One region of the Alteromonas sp. KS69 genome, then DNA from elsewhere that is predicted to be linked to it. Evidence: predicted binding sites of a transcription regulator. Region 1 holds the regulator's gene; the other holds the start of a gene.
The links. Region 1 encodes FliA, which starts transcription of late flagellar genes. Its sites were predicted from a motif close to CTAAAGNTNNNNNNNNNNNNGCCGATA; they were not measured.
Positions count from the first base shown of each region.

Region 2: C7Y69_RS07615 (VC2046/SO_2500 family protein) is a predicted target of FliA. The motif match lies at 1,554-1,580, and genes of this name have one in related genera.

Region 1 is NZ_PYHU01000005.1:335,139-341,466, forward strand. It holds gene C7Y69_RS04820 (chemotaxis response regulator protein-glutamate methylesterase) at 1-200, opposite strand, end outside; gene C7Y69_RS04825 (chemotaxis protein CheA) at 231-2,447, opposite strand; gene C7Y69_RS04830 (protein phosphatase CheZ) at 2,460-3,224, opposite strand; gene cheY (chemotaxis response regulator CheY) at 3,259-3,642, opposite strand; gene C7Y69_RS04840 (RNA polymerase sigma factor FliA) at 3,679-4,410, opposite strand; gene C7Y69_RS04845 (MinD/ParA family protein) at 4,407-5,273, opposite strand; gene flhF (flagellar biosynthesis protein FlhF) at 5,270-6,328, opposite strand, start outside.
Region 2 is NZ_PYHU01000008.1:92,703-98,563, forward strand. It holds gene C7Y69_RS07610 (rhodanese-related sulfurtransferase) at 1-903, opposite strand, end outside; gene C7Y69_RS07615 (VC2046/SO_2500 family protein) at 990-1,475, opposite strand; gene C7Y69_RS07620 (response regulator) at 1,668-3,311, shown strand; gene C7Y69_RS07625 (hypothetical protein) at 3,311-3,640, shown strand; gene C7Y69_RS07630 (ATP-dependent 6-phosphofructokinase) at 3,822-4,817, shown strand; gene C7Y69_RS07635 (LytR/AlgR family response regulator transcription factor) at 5,000-5,827, opposite strand; gene C7Y69_RS07640 (sensor histidine kinase) at 5,824-5,861, opposite strand, start outside.

The DNA.
Region 1 (6,328 bases):
ACCGCTGAAATGCCATCCATTATCGGCATTTCCACATCCATTGTGACTACATCAGGTAGCAGTGTATCTATTTTATCTAGTGCATCTTGCCCGTTACGAGCTTCACCAATAACTTCAAGCTCTCTGTCATCGTCGAGAATCTCGCGAACTCGACGACGATAAAAAGTAGAATCGTCCACGACCAGGACTTTAAAGACCATGGATGTTAATTTCCTATTTGTTACGCCGTTTTACTTTAAGGGCTTTTTAGCATAACGCTTCAGTAAGCTAGGAACATCTAAGATGAGTGCAATTCCACCGTCGGATGTGATAGTTGCTCCCGCCATACCTGGCGTTCCTTGTAATAAGGCATCTAATGGTTTTATCACCACTTCTTCTTGGCCTATTAGCGCATCAACAACAAATCCAACTTGCTGGGTGCCTATTTGAACCACGACGACGTGACCTTTTTCTTTGCTTATATTTTTAGGTCCGCGGATCAACCATTCTCCGAGGAAGAACAGTGGTATCGCTTTAGAACGAACTATCATGGTTAATTGGCCATCAACCGTATTGGTTTTCTTGATGTCCATATTGATAATTTCGTTGACCGCACCTAACGGTAACGCGAACGTTTGTTTCCCAACCACAATCATTAGGGTCGGTAATATTGCAAGCGTGAGTGGGACTTTAATATCGAGTCGAGTACCTTTCCCAAGCTGGGAATCAATATTAATAGTACCGTTAAGCTGGTTAATTTTTGTTTTAACCACATCCATGCCTACACCACGGCCCGAGATATCACTAATCTCAGTTTTCGTTGAGAAACCAGGTGCAAAAATAAGATTGAACGCTTCAACATCAGACATACGCGCAGCCGCATCGGCGTCTAAAACACCTCGGCTTATAGCAATCTCTTTCAGTTTTTCAGCATCCATCCCCTTACCATCATCTTCAATGGTAAGTAAGATATGGTCACCTTCCTGAGAAGCCGATAATCTCACGGTCCCCATTCGGGTTTTACCTGTAGCAGCACGGTCATCAGGCATTTCAATACCATGATCCACTGAGTTTCTTACTAAGTGAACTAAGGGATCAGCCAATGCTTCTACCAAGTTTTTATCTAAATCTGTCTCTTCACCTTCCAATTCCAAGGTAATTTCTTTTTTCAAACTACGTGCTAAGTCTCGAACAACGCGAGGGAAGCGGCCAAACACTTTCTTAATTGGCTGCATACGGGTTTTCATAACCGCACCCTGCAAATCACCCGTCACCACATCTAGGTTAGCAATTGCCTTCGACATACTTTCGTCGGCATTGGTTATTCCTAAACTCAGCAAACGATTTCGTACTAATACTAACTCGCCAACCATATTCATAATTTGGTCTAGGCGCTTGGTATCAACACGAACTGTAGTTTCTGCTTGAGGAGGTGCTGGGGTTGCTTTTTTGTCGTCTTTCTTAGCCGCTGGTTTAGCGGGCTCTGACGCTTTTTTAGCTGCTGGACTAGGCGCTGGCGCTTTTGCGGCAGGCGTTGATTTAGCCGGCGTACTAGCGGCAGATTGCTCTGCCTTGGCTTTCTGAATTGCTTCTGTCGCCTTTTTATCTACGGGCGGCGTATTTGCTGCTGGTTCAGCACCTTGCGCTGTAGGGCCTTGTCCTGAACCATGTAATTGGTCAAGCAATGCTTCAAATTCATCGTCGGTAATTTCTTCACCGCTAGGCGCTGCCGCTTTCGACGCAGCTACAGGCGCTGGTTCTTCTTCTTTGAATTTACCTTTACCGTGCAATTCGTCTAGCAGTGCTTCAAATTCATCGTCGGTAATATCATCACCTGAACCACCAACCGCGGGGGCTGCCGCTTTTGGTTCTGCTTTCGCAGATTTACCTGGGGCATTTGAACCATGAAGTTCATCCAGCAAGGCTTCAAATTCATCTTCAGAAATCTCGTCGATGCCGCCATCGCTACTTGCGGCAGGCGCTTCAGGTACAGGCGCTTCTTCTAACGCGAATTCTTCTTCGGCAGCGGGGACTTCAGCCGCTTCACTACTGTCACCAAAGATGTTTTCGTCTGGGGTTTCTGGGGTGCTTAACTTATGCAGCAAATCAACTAACTTTGCGTCTGCAGGAATTAGTGGTTCTTGCGCTTTAACACGCTCAAACATATCGACTACTACATCGGTGGCCTGAAGAATGGTATCCATTAATTCAGGCGTAAGAGTACGTTGTCCGTTTCGCATTACATCGAAAACGTTTTCTGCACCATGGCAAATTTCAACTAATTCGGTAAGCGACAAAAAGCCGGCGCCACCTTTTACGGTATGGTAACCACGGAAGATAGCATTCAGTAAATCTGCATCTTCAGGATTATTTTCCAGATCAACGAGCTGTTCTTGTAATTGTTCAAGGATCTCCCCAGCTTCAACTAGAAAGTCCTGTAATATATCCTCGTCAACATCAAACGCCATGCGCCCGCTCCCCTAAAAACCTAAGCTAGACAAAAGATCATCTACGTCATCTTGGCCAGATACCACATCATCGCGTTGGTCTGCATCAATAATTGGACCTTCGGCTTCGACACTATCGATCTTGTTAACTTTTTCGACTTTCGCTTCCAATGGCTTGTCTTGCTCCGCCTGTTCGGGTTCACCGAACATCGTCAGCATATTAACTAAGCTATCTTCCACTTCTTTTACGAGTTCAATCACTCTGCGAATAACTTGACCGGTAAGATCTTGATAACCTTGTGCCATTAACACTTCGGTAAGCAATGATGTAAGCTTAGCTGATTGTTTCGATCCGTCTTTTAGCAATTCGTCTAAATCTGCACATAAAACTTTGAATTCGCCCAACTCAAGTTGACGATTCATCAGTTTCTTCCATTCCGGCATAATTTTTTCGATACGGGTAGAGAGCACTTCAGCAATTGGCATACTCTCTTCAACTGCGTCCATGGTGGTATTGGCAGCTTTTTCCGTTTCTTCGATAACGTACATCAGTCGCGTTTGCGCATCAGGAATGTCATCAACGGTTAAATTTTTAATACGTTCATCGATTTGGAAGTTATTCAACGAGTCATGAAGTTGACGCGTTAATTTACCCACTTCAGCAAAGAGCTCAATGGACTCTTTCATCGAAACAGCTTCTAAGACAGCGTTCGCTGATGCGTTATCGCCCTCTTCAAGATACGCTACCAATTTTTTGGCTTCTTCGAGCGTTATGGAGACACTTTCATTTGTCGACATCCAGTAAACCTCATTTCTCTGGTGAGCGTCTGGATCAACCTAAACGTTCGAAGATTTTATCTAATTTTTCTTTCAACGTAGCGGCAGTGAAAGGTTTAACAACATAACCATTCACACCAGCTTGCGCTGCGGCAACGATTTGTTCTTTCTTCGCTTCTGCTGTCACCATAAGAACCGGTAGGTGTTTCAACTTATCGTCGGCACGTATAGCGCGTAATAAGTCGATACCTTGCATACCTGGCATATTCCAATCTGTTACAACAAAGTCAAAATCACCTTGTTGTAGCATAGGCAGCGCGGTGTTACCGTCGTCCGCTTCCTGGATATTGGCAAAACCCAAATCTTTTAGCAGGTTCTTTATGATACGTCTCATGGTAGAAAAATCGTCAACCACGAGAATTTTCATACTTTTATCCAAAATAGCCTCCAATGAGGGGTTAATTGTTATTAATTTCTATTCTTCGTCAACTTGCCACGATTTCATTCGTGATTTGAGTTTTAACATGGCCTGACTATGAATTTGACTTACTCGCGATTCACTAACATCAAGAACTTCGCCTATTTCTCTAAGATTCAGTTCTTCATCATAGTATAAAGAAAGTACAATCGCTTCCCGTTCGGGTAATGTAGTAATAGCATGTGCTAGCGCTTTTTGGAAAGCCCCTTGCATCAAATCTTCTAACGGTGCGTCGCTGCCTCGGTTTTTTTCTGTAGAAATGACATCTTCAGAAACCCCAAGGTCTTCAATCCCCACCAATTTTCCGGCATTCACTTCGTTCAGCATTTGATGATAATCTTGCATGCTAACATTCATTTTAGCTGCAATATCTACATCTCGCGCGTCTCGGCCTGTTTCACCTTCAACTTGAGAGATGGCTTCTGTGATTGCCCTACCGTTTTTATGAACGGAACGAGGAGTCCAATCACCTTTTCTTATTTCATCAAGCATGGCGCCACGAATACGAATACCTGCAAAGGTTTCGAAACTTGCCCCTTTGGAACCGTCAAAGTTTCGTGCAGCTTCTAGCAGTCCAATCATACCTGACTGGATTAAATCATCGACAAGAACACTGGCTGGTAGTCTCGCCATTAAGTGGTGTGCTATCCGCTTCACTAGCGAAGCGTGACGCTCAACTAATTGTGACTTGTCTGTTTGCTGTTGATAAGCGGCTGCTTTGCTATTCAACGCTGACTTCCTACTGCTTTATCTGCTATTAGTTGCTCAATAAAAAATTCTAAATGGCCACCCGGTTGCGCAGGTATAGGCCATGATCCTGCTTTGGCTGCTAGCTGGCTAATCGCCACTGCTGCCGGAGAACTTGGATAAGCATCTACAATTGACGTTTGCTTACGTACTGCTCGGCGTATGTTCTCGTCAAAAGGAACTATTGCTACCAATTCTAGCGCAACATCTAAGAATCGCCCTGTTACTTTAGATAATTTGCTGAAAAGTTCCTGACCTTCTCTAACATCGCGGACCATGTTAGCGACCACTTTAAAGCGAAAGACACCGTGTTCTCGGTTAAGAATTTTAATTAATGCATAGGCATCGGTAAGTGAAGTGGGCTCATCACACACTACCACCATAATATCTTGGGAGGCTTTGGAGAAGCTTAGCACCATATCGGAAATACCCGCTGCGGTATCCACAATAAGCACATCAATGGGCGTGCGCAACTCGCTGAATGCTCTTATGAGTCCTGCATGCTGCGTTGGTGATAGCTCTGCCATTGATTGAGAACCTGATGTGGCTGGTGCTATTTTTATACCGTGAGGACCCGTAACGAGAACATCGTCCAAGGTACACTCACCAGATAATACGTGGGAGAGGTTTTTCTCTACTCGCAATCCTAGCATTACATCCACATTGGCCAGACCTAAGTCTGCATCCAATACCATTACCCGCTTTCCCTGCTTTGCCATAGCAATAGCTGTGTTTAGCGTAATATTTGTTTTACCAACGCCACCTTTACCTCCGGTGACGGCGATAACTTTGATTAATCGTGATTGCTTCATTTTTCGTAAGCTACTCGCTTGATCATCAATCATACTGCTCGTGCTGTTTTAACCACATTGTTACTAGTAGTATGATTCAAACCGTACTTTTTATAAAGCTTTGCAGCAGCAGATACTAAAGATTTTGCTTCTGCAATCTTAATGTCTTCAGGAACTTTCTGTCCATCTGTTACATAACTGACAGGTAACTGGTACTCCACCGCTGCGCTAAGCACTTCGCCTAGAGAGTAGCACTCATCAAGCTTTGTAAAGATACAACCGCTAAGTTCCACCCCTTCGTACGCATCTATAATACGTTGTAATGCAGCATATTGGGTATTCGCTTGCGCTACTAGGTATTTTTTCACTGGCTGCATTTGACCGTTATCAAATTGATTTATCTGTTTAATTAATCGACTATCTCGTTGACTAAAGCCTGCCGTATCAATTAACACTAGTCTCTTATGGCGTAATTGAAACAATAAATCTGATAATTCTTCACTACTTTGTGCTTTACGCACTGTGCAGCCAATAATTTTTCCATATGTGGCTAATTGCTCAAACGCTGCAATACGATAGGTATCAATCGTAATCATGGCAACGGAGTCGGCGCCGTATTTCTGTGCGTAACGAGCAGCTAATTTAGCAACTGTAGTGGTTTTACCTGTTCCGGTAGGACCCACTAACGCTACTGCGCCCTTTTGCGTAAGTATATCGTTACCTGTCACATTAATGCGATTAGCCAATAGGTTTAAAAGATATACCCAAGCGTCACGCTCGTTGTAATGCGACGGCGTATAACTAATCAGTTGCTCTGCCAATGATTGGCTTAACCCCATGTCGGTTAAACGCTGAATTAAATAATGATGTACAGGCTGCTGACGACGACTTTTTGCTTCCATCAAATCAGCAACTTGGTATTGAAGCACATTTCGTAGTGACGCCAACTCTTCTTTAATTTGAGATAATTCGTCAGACTGAGGAGCACTGCTGTTATCAATGCTTTCATTAAGACTTGACGCTTGATGGCTTGGGAATTCTGAGGCGACTTGACTGGCTTCTACATCGTCGATAAAGGCTTCTGAAAAGTCTAAGTGTGATGCAATTTT
Region 2 (5,861 bases), on a different contig from region 1:
ACCCACGTGTTCTTGCTGCCTCATCTTCGCAAGATTAACTTGTTTTTCACGTTCACGAAAACGAGAAAGTTGATCTTCTGTATGGGTACCAAAACAATGCGGGCAGCTTACGCCAGACTCATACTTCTCACTTTGCATGTCTTCATCTGTAATCGGTAAGCGACAGGCATAACATTGATGATAGTCACTTTTTTCAAGATCGTGATTCACAGCCACACGATTATCAAATACAAAACAGTCACCTTCCCACAGTGATTCTTCTTTTGGTACATCTTCTAAATATTGAAGAATACCGCCTTCCAGATGGTATACCTCGTCAAACCCCTGCTCTTTTAAATAGGCCGTAGATTTTTCACAGCGAATACCGCCGGTGCAAAACATGGCTACTTTTTTGTTTTTCTCTGGGCTTAATGTTTTAGCGACATATTCTGGAAACTCGCGAAAAGTCTCCGTTTTTGGATCGATAGCGTGCTTGAAAGTGCCGATTTCGATTTCATAGCCATTACGGGTGTCTATCACGGTGACGTCGGGATCGCTAATTAGCGCGTTCCAGTCACTAGGTTTCACGTACGTACCTACGGTTTTACGCGGGTCGATACCTTCAACACCCATGGTGACGATTTCTTTTTTAAGTTTTACCTTGGTGCGGTAGAAAGGCTGTTCTTCGTGAAGTGACTCTTTACAAGAGATGGGGTTAATTCTCTCATCGGCGTTAAGATATTGGAGTAATCCGTCAATACCTTCTCGCGTGCCTGAAACGGTGCCATTAATGCCTTCGCTGGCAAGTAAAAGCGTACCTTTAATGCCATTAGATTCCATGGCAGTTAATAGTGGTTGGCGCATGGCCTCGAAGTTTTCAAGCGCGACGAACTTGTACATCGCGCAAACGATATATTTAGACATAGTAGTATTTACCTTTGCTAGTTGGAACGTAAAACCAGTGCAAAAATGCGGCGCGCACTATATCAAACCAGTTTTAAAATTTCCAGTTAGGCAGCAAGAAAGGATTCAGACTGCTCAATAATGTCACTAAGCATTGTGTTGTCTTCATCAATAGAGGTGGAATAAGTAGCGGCAATGCGCTTTTGAGTGGCTAACGAACAGTTCGTAATAACATCTTGGCTAATTTTCTTTGCGTCATTCGTTTGTGCAAGAGGTACTGGGTACATTTCATTGTGAAGGCGTACTGCCTCAAACTGCAGTGATGTGGGCTCCTGCAGTGCTACTTGATGCGCTATTGTTTGAGACAATCGATTCATGTGCAACCAATCTGCCTCACTCGCACAAAGTGGTGCTCTACGGTAGAAATTAAGTGCTTCTAGCCGCTGTGTAATACCTCTAGTGGCTTCGTCTTCGTTTGGGCTTTCTATCGATATAGTGTCGGCAAGTGCACTTTGTTGCATTGCCAAATACAAAGCAAAAAGCGTGGCATTACCCGCTGCTTTTGACAGCGTACCGTTCCATTCCCAAGCCATACTGGGGTCTATGGATTTATTTACATTTATATCGTTATCAGACACAAAAATAGGAAGATTTAAAATTCATACCTATAGTGTCGGCAAGATAATGTTTTTCTTAAGCTTATTCTTGCCCTTATCGGTATTTTAAACAATCATATATAGAACCTCTCAAGTAGTTGAAGTGTCATGGTTGTCATTGGATGAAAAATGAACTTTTCGGATAAGCAGGTGCTTATTGTTGAAGATCAACGCCCTTTTCTCTTACTGCTTCGTGGATTATTACACTCCATGGGTGCAAGTGACGTTGTCACTAAATCTTCTGCGGAAAAGGCTCTGTCTCTTTGTAAAAAGCAAAAATTTGATATTGTTGTTTGCGATCTTCATTTAGGGGTAGACAAGAAAAACGGTTTCGAGCTTATTGAAGAGCTTAGAATAAAACGCTTAATTAAACCCACCACCGTGTTTATATTAATTAGCGCTGATAGCGCACGCCCTGTGGTACTTGGCTCTATTGAGCGACGCCCTGATGATTATCTTATTAAGCCTTTTTCGCAGGTACAACTTAAAACACGTATTACCCGTGCCTGGCAGAAACGTCAGTTTTTAGGGGCAGTATTGCAAGAGGTGGCCAATGAAAATATCAACAATGCTATCGATTTGTGCGAAGATCTTATTAGTACGCCATCCCCTTATAAAGGCACGTGTGAACAATTATTAGTTGAACTGTATTTGCGCCTAGAGCAATACGACAAAGCGTTGGACGTACTTTCGCCCTACTTAGAAGGAAAGCCAATAATTTGGGCCAAAGTTGCGTTGGCAAAAACCTATCTCGCCTCAGAAAAATACGATAAAGCCATCGGTATTGCCGAGGATATTATTAAACGCAACCGGTTTAATGCCGAGGCGCATGATGTATTGGCGAAAGCCAATGATGCAAAGAACCAAGGCGAAATTGCAATTTCTGCTATCAAGCAGGCTATAAAACTTTCGCCCTTTTCGTTGCCTAGGCATTTTAGTGCATGCTCTATCGCGCGAAACCATAACGATTACATTTTAGCCTCTACCTCTAGTTTGGCCATTTGGGATTTATCGAAAAGAACCGTGCATCAAAACAGCCTGCATTGGTGTGGGTTTATTCGAAGCTTGCTTGATGTCGCCGAATATACAGATGACAAACGTACACGAAACCGCTATCAACAAGAGGCTTTACTTGCCCTGCAACGAGGTAAGTTTGATGAAAACATACTACGAATAGACGAAGATTTTGACGTCAGTATTTTTGGCAGCATTATTAACGCTCGAGTTAATGCTATTGATGGAAAAATGCTGGATGCAAAAAAGAACTTGGCGCAATCACAAGCTGCTATAGATGAAAAGTACACCACGCCGCCAATCGCATTTATTCCAGATAGCCTTAAAGTCATGTACGACCTTGGTGAATATGAAGATGCACTACAACTTCAAGATATTATTAAGCAGCAGAATTTAGAATTCGATTCCAACAGCAACTTTTTATTGCATTCTGAGACGACCAAAGCCCAACAAAATCTTACAAATTATCAGCAGTTTAACCGTGAAGGCATTCAGCTTTATCAACAAGAACAATATGAAAAAGCAAAAGACTCTTTTGCGCTTGCGCAAGGTTTTTCGCCGGTAAATACAGGTGTAGCGCTCAACTTACTGCAGTGCTTATTACAAATATTAAGCAAGAACCAAAAGCCAGATCCTGATTTATTTAAACAATGCCGTCGACTTTATAAACTTATTGACGACATGCCACTAAAGGCCCAACACGAAGAAAAATACTCCACGCTTCGCAATGACTTAGACACTTTTATGGGAACAACATAATGATAATAACCCAATCTAAAAAAATCTGTGCGCTTGCTAGTCTACTTTCAGTTTTAGCACTTAATGGGTGCAGCCAAACACCACCTTGTGAAGACATTGTAGAAGTAAATCGCCAATTACATGTATGCAAAAGTTTGTCGAAAGTGATGAATGACAACCGCTATCCCCAACAAGCTATGTCAGCGAAAAAACGTTATGAAAGTGAATGTGAAAACTTCAGATACTATCGAGATGATTACGACACTATTTGTAAAGGAGAGCAGCAAGCCATTGGTAAAAAGGCACAAGCTGCGGTTAAAAAGGAAAGTTTGCCGGCCAAAGACTACTAAGTAGAAGGTTCTTTATGTACCCAGCTTTATTTGGGAATGTCGTACATAAAACTTACATGCGCAACTAGTTTTGATTGGCGATGTGGTTTTGATTTAACCATGTTACGGTATGGTGTAGCGCCATGTGAGTAGCAACATCTTTTCAATGGGGCGTATAAGTAGGCGAGAAAAGGATATGAATATGTCTAAACGCGTTGCAGTGCTAACATCAGGTGGTGATGCACCAGGAATGAATGCTTGTATTCGAGCTATTGTTATAGCCTGTGAAAGGCACGGATTTACACTATTTGGTTATCAGCATGGGTATAATGGCTTACTTGAGCAAGAGTACGAAATACTTGCGCTTCAAGCAACGCACAACCTCATTCAGCAAGGGGGCACCGTGCTGCACAGCGCCCGTTGTGAACCTTTCAAAACCGACGAAGGTGCGAAAACTGCTGCCACAAACCTAACAGAACTAGAGATTGATACCCTAATTGTGATTGGCGGCGATGGGTCTTTTAGAGGCGCCGATCACTTAGCTGATTTCTGGCACGGTCAAATCATTGGTATTCCCGGCACTATAGATAATGATGTGGCTGGCACCGATGCTACCATAGGTTATTACACCGCTATCGATACCGTTGTTTCATCAATCGATAAAGTGAGGGACACCGCAGACGCTTTTGAACGTATTTTCATTGTAGAAGTGATGGGCAGACATGCCGGTTTTCTTGCGCTAAATTCCGCCCTCGCCTCGGCTGCCGATTACGTTATTTTGCCAGAAACCTTTGATCAATGTGATACAGAACTGGATAAGATTACTGGGCAAATTGAGAAGAGAAGGCAACGCAAAGGCGCGATTAGTTTTATCATAGTGGTAGCTGAAAATGTGTGGCCTGGTGGACTTAACGATTTGGCTGACAAACTGGCATCCAAAACCCAGTCTGAAGTTCGCCCGGTTACGCTAGGCCATGTTCAGCGAGGGGGATCTCCGGTAAGTCAAGACCGGTTACTTGCCACTAAGTTAGGCACCTATGCAGTGAGTTTAGTGGGTAGTGACACCAACGGTATTATGGTAGGTGAACTCAATGGTACGCCGAGTGAGATTGCCTTAGCGGAAACATGGGAGAAGGATAAACCCCTAAACCCTTCCAGTATGGAAACCATGCTCACCATCATGAATGAGCGATATTAAAATAAAGCTAATTGAGTAATACAACACCAAAATGGTTACGCATAACCAAGCCTTATCTAGATATATCAACAAGTTACCTTAACTTATTGGTTAACACAAAAATGCCCGATTTCTCGGGCATTTTTAGGTAATCTTACTGTTCGCACAGCCAGTTTGTAGCTAACGTACTAAAGCTTTTAGCCTTACATTTTCATAGCGGCTTTTACTTTGTCTCTATGACTACGACTCACTTTTAGTTCGGTGTCATTTTGCAAAATAAGGTGATATTCACCGCTAATATGGCTTACCAATTTTTTCACGAAACGAATATTGGCAATGGCGGAACGATGCACTCTAACAAACCATTGAGGGTTAAGCTCTTGCTCAAGCTCTTTCATAGTTTTACGCATAATGTGCATGCCATCTAATGCGTGAACACACATATAATCACCCGCGGCATCTATCCACTGTATGTCTTGTACGTTCACCCTAGTGACTTCAGAACCATCTTTAATGGCTAAAACATCTGGATAAGGGTTAGTTTCTACCGGCTCGCCATTGGCAAGCTTACGCAAGATTTCTTCGCAATCGTCGCCAGTAAGTTCGGCAACCAAATTCACTAAACGTTTAGACTGTTCATCTTGATGCTGTGTAGCGAAGTATTCTCGCACTTTCACTAGGGCATCTTTAAGACGCTCGTCGTCAGCAGGCTTTAATAAGTAGTCTAGAGCATGCACATCGAATGCTTTAATCGCATAACTGTCATACGCAGTAACAAACACGACCATAGGGATAGGTTGATTAAGCTCTCGTAGCTTATGAATTACCTGAAAACCATTTAGCCCAGGCATTTGAATATCAAGAAAGACTAAGTCAGGGCGAAGTTGTGAAATGCTACTTACCGCTTCTAGCCCATTTTGACACTCAGCAAGTACCTGAATGTCGTCATGACGTTCTAACCTAGCGCGAAGTCCACGGCGGGCGAGTGGTTCATCGTCTACCACTAAGGTTTTAATTACTTGCTTTGTCATGCGCATACATCCTTTACTTCATAGGGAATACGAA